Regions from separate parts of the Terrisporobacter glycolicus ATCC 14880 genome, predicted to be linked through region 2. Evidence: a T-box and tRNA genes for the amino acid it is inferred to sense, from the RefSeq annotation. Region 2 holds a T-box; the other holds one or more tRNA genes.
What was found. The T-box of region 2 lies ahead of metG (methionine--tRNA ligase). A T-box ahead of a tRNA ligase gene usually reads a tRNA of that ligase, here a tRNA-Met.
Positions count from the first base shown of each region.

Region 1: it has a tRNA-Met gene. The T-box ahead of metG (methionine--tRNA ligase) is inferred to sense a tRNA for this amino acid. The anticodon was not compared.

Region 1 covers NZ_CP117523.1:3,931,534-3,935,957, reverse strand. The annotation lists rRNA gene TEGL_RS19085 (23S ribosomal RNA) at 1-1,797, shown strand, start outside; rRNA gene rrf (5S ribosomal RNA) at 2,010-2,126, shown strand; tRNA gene TEGL_RS19075 (tRNA-Asn) at 2,132-2,206, shown strand; tRNA gene TEGL_RS19070 (tRNA-Leu) at 2,214-2,303, shown strand; tRNA gene TEGL_RS19065 (tRNA-Met) at 2,313-2,388, shown strand; tRNA gene TEGL_RS19060 (tRNA-Glu) at 2,402-2,476, shown strand; tRNA gene TEGL_RS19055 (tRNA-Gly) at 2,478-2,551, shown strand; tRNA gene TEGL_RS19050 (tRNA-Val) at 2,566-2,641, shown strand; tRNA gene TEGL_RS19045 (tRNA-Gly) at 2,658-2,732, shown strand; tRNA gene TEGL_RS19040 (tRNA-Arg) at 2,740-2,816, shown strand; gene cdaA (diadenylate cyclase CdaA) at 3,009-3,854, shown strand; gene TEGL_RS19030 (CdaR family protein) at 3,851-4,424, shown strand, end outside.
Region 2 covers NZ_CP117523.1:142,911-147,334, reverse strand. The annotation lists gene metG (methionine--tRNA ligase) at 1-1,909, opposite strand, end outside; T-box leader at 1,933-2,178, opposite strand; gene TEGL_RS00915 (spore maturation protein) at 2,377-2,904, opposite strand; gene TEGL_RS00910 (nucleoside recognition domain-containing protein) at 2,901-3,455, opposite strand; gene TEGL_RS00905 (nicotinate phosphoribosyltransferase) at 3,641-4,424, shown strand, end outside.

The DNA.
Region 1 (4,424 bases), 250 kb from region 2:
AGAAGCAGCCACTCATTTAAAGAGTGCGTAATAGCTCACTGGTCGAGTGATCCTGCGCCGAAAATTTCCGGGGCTAAAACGTACTACCGAAGCTACGGCATCATTTATGATGGGTAGGAGAGCTTTCTATATGGATTGAAGCATTACCGTAAGGAGATGTGGACTGTATAGAAGTGAGAATGTTGGCATGAGTAGCGAGATGTGGGTGAGAATCCCACAGGCCGTAAACCCAAGGTTTCCAGGGGAAGGTTCGTCCGCCCTGGGTTAGTCAGGACCTAAGCCGAGGCCGAAAGGCGTAGGTGATGGACAACAGGTTGATATTCCTGTACCACCAATAACCGTTTGAGAAATGGGATGACACAGTAGGATAAGCTAACCGCACTGTTGGTTATGTGCGGGCAAGTATTGAGGCAGTTCAGGTAGGCAAATCCGCCTGAATAATGCTGGAGTACGATGCGGAGCGAAATTTAGTAGCGAAGTAGCTGATTTCACACTGTCGAGAAAAGTCTCTATCGAGGTTAAAGGTGCCTGTACCGCAAACCGACACAGGTGGGTGAGGAGAGTATCCTAAGGCCAGCCAGAGAACTGTTGTTAAGGAACTCGGCAAAATGACCCCGTAACTTAGGGAGAAGGGGTGCCATGGAAACATGGCCGCAGAGAATAGGCCCAAGCGACTGTTTACCAAAAACATAGGTTTCTGCTAAGTCGCAAGACGATGTATAGGAGCTGACGCCTGCCCGGTGCTGGAAGGTTAAGGGGATCTGTTAGGGTAACCGAAGCAGTGAACTTAAGCCCCAGTAAACGGCGGCCGTAACTATAACGGTCCTAAGGTAGCGAAATTCCTTGTCGGGTAAGTTCCGACCCGCACGAAAGGCGTAACGATTTGGGCACTGTCTCAACAACAGACTGGGTGAAATTGTAATACCGGTGAAGATGCCGGTTACCTGCGACAGGACGGAAAGACCCCATGGAGCTTTACTGTAGCTTGACATTGAGTCTCGGTGCTACATGTACAGGATAGGTGGGAGGCTATGAAGCATGGACGTCAGTCTGTGTGGAGCCATCCTTGGGATACCACCCTTGTAGTACTGGGATTCTAACCAGCTGCCTTGAATCAGGTAGTGGGACACTGTCAGGTGGACAGTTTGACTGGGGCGGTCGCCTCCTAAAGAGTAACGGAGGCGCTCAAAGGTTCTCTCAGTACGGTCGGAAATCGTACGTAGAGTGTAAAGGCAGAAGAGAGCTTGATTGCAAGACATACAGGTCGAGCAAGGACGAAAGTCGGACTTAGTGATCCGGTGGTACCGCATGGAAGGGCCATCGCTCAACGGATAAAAGCTACCCTGGGGATAACAGGCTGATCTCCCCCAAGAGTCCACATCGACGGGGAGGTTTGGCACCTCGATGTCGGCTCATCACATCCTGGGGCTGTAGTAGGTCCCAAGGGTTGGGCTGTTCGCCCATTAAAGTGGTACGCGAGCTGGGTTCAGAACGTCGTGAGACAGTTCGGTCCCTATCCGTCGCAGGCGTAGGAAATTTGAGGAGACCTGTCCTTAGTACGAGAGGACCGGGATGGACGTACCGCTGGTGTACCAGTTGTTCTGCCAAGGGCATAGCTGGGTAGCTAAGTACGGAAAGGATAAGCGCTGAAAGCATCTAAGCGCGAAGCCTACTTCAAGATAAGATTTCCCACCGTAAGGTTAAGACCCCATGAAGACTACATGGTTGATAGGTCAGAGGTGGAAGTGTGGCAACATATGTAGCTTACTGATACTAATAGGTCGAGGACTTGACCAAAATAAACCTAAAGGTTTATATCGCCAACTAAATCTTTGATTATATAATTATAAGGAAGATTTCAGTTGCTAAAAATAGTTAATGAAAACATTAAATGTTAGCAGTTTTGAAAGTACTAACAAAAGTTAATACTTAAAAACATTTTGAGCAACGGATTTTTCTGAAGCGTTAGCAAAGAAATATCGTTGGCGATATGAGTGTAATGAATTTTATGTGGTTATTATAGCAAGGAGGATACACCTGTTCCCATTCCGAACACAGAAGTTAAGCTCTTGAGCGGCGATGGTACTTGGAGGGCGACCTCCTGGGAGAGTAGCACGTAGCCACGTAATGTTCCAAGGTAGCTCAACGGTGGAGCACTCGGCTGTTAACCGATAGGCTGAGGGTTCGAGTCCCTCCCTTGGAGCCAAGAAAGTGCCGAAGTGGCGGAACTGGCAGACGCACAGGACTTAAAATCCTGCGAAACTTATACTTTCGTACCGGTTCGATTCCGGTCTTCGGCACCAAATTAATATCGCGGAGTGGAGCAGTTGGCAGCTCGTCGGGCTCATAACCCGAAGGTCACAGGTTCGAGTCCTGTCTCCGCAACCATTTTAATATATATGGCTCATTGGTCAAGCGGTCAAGACACCGCCCTTTCACGGCGGTAACAGGGGTTCGATTCCCCTATGAGTCACCATGCGGGTGTAGCTCAATGGTAGAGTTCCGGCCTTCCAAGCCGGCTGTGAGGGTTCGATCCCCTTCACCCGCTCCATTTTAATTTATCCCGGGACCATAGCTCAGCTGGGAGAGCACCTGCCTTACAAGCAGGGGGTCACAGGTTCGAGCCCTGTTGGTCCCACCATTTCACAAATTTTTATGCGGGAATAGTTCAGTGGTAGAGCGCAACCTTGCCAAGGTTGAAGTCGCGAGTTCGAATCTCGTTTCCCGCTCCAATAACATGGGTGCATAGCTCAGCTGGATAGAGCAACGCCCTTCTAAGGCGTGTGTCCGGGGTTCGAATCCCTGTGCGCTCACCAATCAAAGTTTCACGTTAGTGAAACTTTTTTTTTATAAAAAATGAAATAAATATATGTAATTAACCTTATAATAAAATATAAATATGATAAATAATATGTTGAATTAAATAAGATAGTTTGTATATAGTTGTATTATTATAGTATAATACATAGTGTAAAAGGTTAAGAAACTATTGAGCAGGAGGATAAAATATGTCCGATATAAATTCTTTTTTAAATGGTTTTATTGATATAATATTAAGAATGAGTATATATGATGTTGTAGATATATTAATTGTAGCGTATATATTCTATAAGATTTTTATGTTTATAAAAGATACAAGAGCAGAGCAAGTTTTTAAGGGTATAGTAGTTTTATTACTTGCTACTCAACTTAGTTCTGTATTTAAATTACATACATTGTACTGGATATTAGTGAATGCATTAAATGTAGGAGTTTTAGCAGTCTGTATAATATTCCAACCTGAACTTAGAGCAGGATTTGAGCATTTGGGTAGAGCAAACTTTAATTTAATTGGAAAAAGTGGAGAAAATGCTGAAAGTAAAAAGTTAGATAAGACAATAGATGAAATTGTAGAAACGTTATACTCTTTATCTAGACAAAGAATAGGAGCGCTTATTATATTAGAAAGAGAAACCAAAATATCAGATATAATAGGAACTGGAACTATAATAGATGGAGATGTTTCAAGACAATTATTAATAAACATATTTATACCAAACACACCTCTGCATGATGGTGCAGTAGTAATAAGAGGTAATAAGGTAAAAGCAGCAGCATGTTTTCTACCTTTAAGTCAAAGTAAAGATTTAACAAAAGATTTGGGTACTAGACATAGAGCTGGTGTGGGAATAAGTGAAGTTTCTGATTGTATTACTTTAATAGTTTCTGAAGAAACAGGAGAAGTTTCTATAGCTAAATCAGGCAAACTATATAGAGATATTGCAAAGGAAAGAATGGCTAATATATTAAAGAAAAATTTAAATAAAACAACAGCTGAAGACAAAAGTTTCTTTAAAGGTGGGATATTTAAATGAAGAATAATTTAAAAAGAAATACTAGAATAAAATTAATATCTCTACTTAGTGCGATGGTATTGTGGATGTATGTCATGGCTATAGTAGACCCTGAAGATACAAAACTTTTTGAAAATATACCTGTGACTGTAACAAATGCAGAGGAACTAAAAGATGATGATTTAGTTGTATATCCAGAAACCGATTTAGTAGCTGATATTTATATAACAGGAAAACTATCTGATTTGCAAAAAATAAGTAAAGAGGATATACATATATATGGTTCTATAAACAATCCAATTGAGGGTAAAAACTATCTTTATTTAAAAGTTAATACCACAAAACAAGTGTCATATGAATTTAAATCAGACTTTATAGTTGTTAAATTAGAGAAGCTTGTACATCAGGAAAAAAATATTAATCCTGAAATAATTGGAGAATATAAAGATGATGTAGATACAGTCATATTACAACAAAGTGTAGCCAATATATCTGGTCCTAGAGTTTTGACAGATCAAGTTGATTATATAAATGCAACTGTGCAAGTAGATAGCAAGGATAAAAATAAATTAACTAAAAGAGTAAAATTAA
Region 2 (4,424 bases):
CAGCTAATATCATACCTTGAGATTCAACACCTCTTAATTTAACTGGTTTTAAGTTACAAACTACTATAACTTCTTTTCCAACCATTTCTTCCGGCTTATACCATTTAGCTATTCCTGATACTATTTGTCTAGTTTCTGGTCCTAATTTAACTTGAGAAACTAAAAGTCTGTCAGCTTTAGGATGTTTTTCACAAGATAATATTTTACCAACTCTTAATTCTACTTTGTCTAATTCTTCTATTCCTATAAATTCTTTGTGCTCTAATGGAGCTACTTCTTCTACTGTTTCTGTTTTTTCTGCAAATAATTCTTCCAATTCTGCTACCTCTTTCTCAATGTCTAGTCTTGGGAATAAAGATTCTCCTTTGTGTATTCTTGTTCCTGGTTTAATTAAACCAAATGTATTAGTACTTTCCCAATTTGTTAATTCTTCTTGCCCTGCTATTCCTATTTGGTCATATATTTTGTTAGCAGTTGTTTTCATTATAGGGTTTATTAATGTAGCTATTATTCTTATAGATTCACATAAGTTGTATAATACTGCATCTAATTTACCTTTGTTAGCTTCGTCTTTCGCTAAAGCCCATGGCATAGTTTCGTCAATGTATTTGTTAGTTCTTCTTACTAACTTCCATGCACCTTCTAATGCTTCATGGAACTGCATTTTGTTCATTTGAGTTTCAAATATTTCTCTTGATAATTTAGCTTGCTCTTTTAAGCTTGCATCAAATTCAGTTTCTTCTACAGCTTCTGGTATTATGCCATCGTTGTATTTTTCCACCATTGATACGGTTCTACTAACTAAGTTTCCTAAATCATTAGCAAGATCTGTATTTATTCTTGTTACAAAGTTTCTATGAGTGTAGCTTCCGTCTTGTCCGAAAGCAAATTCTCTAAGCAAGAAATATTTAAGTGTATCTATTCCGTATCTTTCGATCATTGGCTCTGGATAAACTATATTTCCTTTTGATTTACTCATTTTATCATTACCGAATAATATCCATCCATGACCATATACTTGCTGTGGCACTGGTAAATCTAGTGCCATTAATAATGCTGGCCATATTATTGTATGGAATCTCATGATTTCTTTACCAACAACTTGGATATTTGCCGGCCAGTATTTTTTCATTTCAGAGTCATTTTCTGATAAATATCCTAATGCTGTTATGTAGTTACATAAAGCATCTACCCAAACATATATTACGTGTTTCTCATCAAAAGGAACTTTTATACCCCAGTCAAATGTAGTTCTAGTTACACATAAATCCTCAAGACCTTTGTCTAAGAAGTTAGCAACCATTTCATTTTTTCTTGACTCTGGGAAACAGAAGTTAGGATTTTGGAATAATTCTCTTAATCTATCTTCGTATTTAGATAATTTAAAGAAGTAAGCTTCTTCTTTAGCTAAATATGTTTCTCTACCACAGTCTGGGCATTTATCTCCTTCTAATAATTGAGATTCCGTCCAGAAACTTTCACATGGAGTACAGTATCTTCCTTCATATTCACCTTTATATATATCACCTTGCTCATATAATTTAGTGAATATCTTTTGTATTATAACCTTATGTCTGTCTTCTGTAGTTCTTATAAAATCATCATAAGATATGTCCATAGTCTTCCATAAATCTTTTATTCCAGCTATCATTCCATCTAAGTATTCTATTTCACTTACACCTTGTTCTATAGCTTTCTTTTGAATTTTTTCACCGTGCTCGTCTGTTCCTGTTAAGAATTTTACATCATAACCACAAAATCTTTTAAATCTAGCCATAGCATCAGTTGCCACAGTAGTATAAGTATGGCCTATGTGTAATCTACCACTTGGATAGTATATAGGCGTAGTTATATAAAATGTTGGTTTAGTCATTTTTGTTTCCTCCTCTTGTGCATTATTTTTATAAATAAAAAACTCGCCACTATGGAGTCCATAGGGGCGAGATTATTCGCGGTACCACCCTAATTTATTTATCATGAAAATTTCACGTTGCTTAAAAACACTATTTTCACAATAGATATCTTAGTAGACTGTAACATGTCTAAATGTTTTATCCTAAATTATTTCGGATAAAAAGCTCCAAGGCCATCTTCAGTAATTCTTTTAGCACTAGCTTCCACCTAACCTAGCTCTCTGTAGAAAAAATTCTTACTTACTCTTCTCTTCTCAGCTTTTATTATATTTAATTTTTAAATATGTATTAAATATTATTCTCAAAATCAAAGTTTTGATACAAATATTAATTAATTCTTTTGGTCAACGGATTTATCCGAAGCGATATCAAATATATATCGTTGGACATATGAGCCCTGCAAATTTTTAATACTATGTTTTTAATTTTAGTAAATTTATAATTTATTGTCAACAATTATCCTCTATGTAAGGAAAAAATAACAAATATAAACAGACGCTAGCACACCGGCTATATGACATAACAATGCACAAAACAAAGTATATCCTGTATCTTTTATTTTTAGACTTCCATAATAAATGGCCATCGTGTAAAAAATTGTTTCCGATGCTCCAACCATAGTAGATCCTATTTGTTCTGTAAGAGAATCAATTCCGACTCTTTGAATTAATTCTGCATATACTCCTAAGGCTCCACTTCCAGATAAAGGCTTTACGATTATAATCCCTATTAATTCCTTTGGTATATTTAATAGTTGGGCTACGGGTGAAAATATGTATTCCAAAACTTCTATTCCTCTTCCTGATTTAAAAATTCCAATAGCTAAAAATATTCCTATTATATAGGGCAATATGTTCCATGCAGTTTTTAATCCCTCTATAGCTCCATTTATAAAACTTTCATATATATCTATTTTTTGTTTCTTACCATAGATAACAATAAATAAAATTATTACAGGTATGGCTATATTAGAAAAATAATCTAACATCATCTATACCTCCTTTGTAATAATTTACAACCTACAACTCCAACTATTGTAGATATAATTGTTGCAAATAAAGTAGTTAAAATTATAGAATTAGGATTTGTGCTACCTGCATCTATTCTTATTTTTAACATAGTAAAAGGAATTAACTGTATGGATGAAATATTAATAACTAGAAACATTATCATATCAGGAGAGGCCTTTTTCTTATTTGGATTTAATGTTTGTAGTTCACTCATGGCTTTTAATCCAAAGGCCGTTGCTCCATTTCCTGCCCCCAACATATTTAACACCATGTTCATAATCATATAAGACATGGCTTTGTGATTTTTAGGAACAGTAGGAAATAATTTTTTCATTAAAGGGCTCATTTTATCCGCTATTTTATCTATCAACCCTGAGTCTTTTGCAATATTCATTACTCCCATCCAAAGTGCCATCACACTAGCCAATGTTATGGCAAATTCAATAGCCCTTGTGCCCTCATTTAGTATTGCTTGATTTGTCTCCGGTAAGTTGTTAAAACATATACTCCCAACTATACCTAGGACTATCATATAAAACCATAATTTATTAATATGAATCCCCCTCCTTTAAACCATTTTATGATGTATACTTAAAATAAATGATGTCTTATTTTATAATACTCTACATATACTTTATGCTTGAAAGTTGAGGTATATTATGTTTTAGTATAAGTATAAGGTTTTTTAATTTATTTAAATGTTTAAGGAGAAATACCATGAGAAATTTAACACTTCTTACTGATTTGTATCAATTAACTATGTTAAATGGATACTATGAGAAGAATATTCATGAAGACATAGTAGTATTTGATATGTTCTTCAGAAAGAACGCTTGTAATGGTGGGTATACTATTATTTGCGGTATAGAACAATTAGTAGAATACATAAATAATCTTCATTTTTCAGATGATGACTTAAAATACTTAAAAAGCCTAGGTTTATTTTCTGATAAATTCTTAGACTTTTTAAAAGATTTTAAATTTACTGGGGATATATATGCTGTAGAAGAAGGGACTATAATGTTCCCAAAAGAGCCTGTAATAACAGTTAAAGCACCTTTATATCAAGCTCAATTAATAGAAACTGCTTTACTTACAATAGTGAATTTCCAATCACTAATTGCTACTAAAGCTTCTAGAGTTTGTTATTCTGCTGCTGGCGATCCTGTTTTTGAGTTCGGTCTTAGACGTGCCCAAGGACCAGATGCAGGTACTTATGGAGCAAGGGCTGCCGTAATAGGAGGGTGTACTGGAACTGCTAATGTATTAGCCGGGAAAATGTTTGACATACCTGTTATTGGAACTCAAGCTCATAGCTGGGTTCAAAAATTTGACAATGAATTAGAATCTTTCCGTGCTTATGCGGATGTTTACCCAGACAAATGTTTATTATTGGTTGATACATATGATGTTCTAAAAAGCGGTGTTCCAAACGCTATAAAGGTGTTTGATGAACTAAAAGCTAAGGGTCACAAGCCAATGGGAATTAGAATAGATTCCG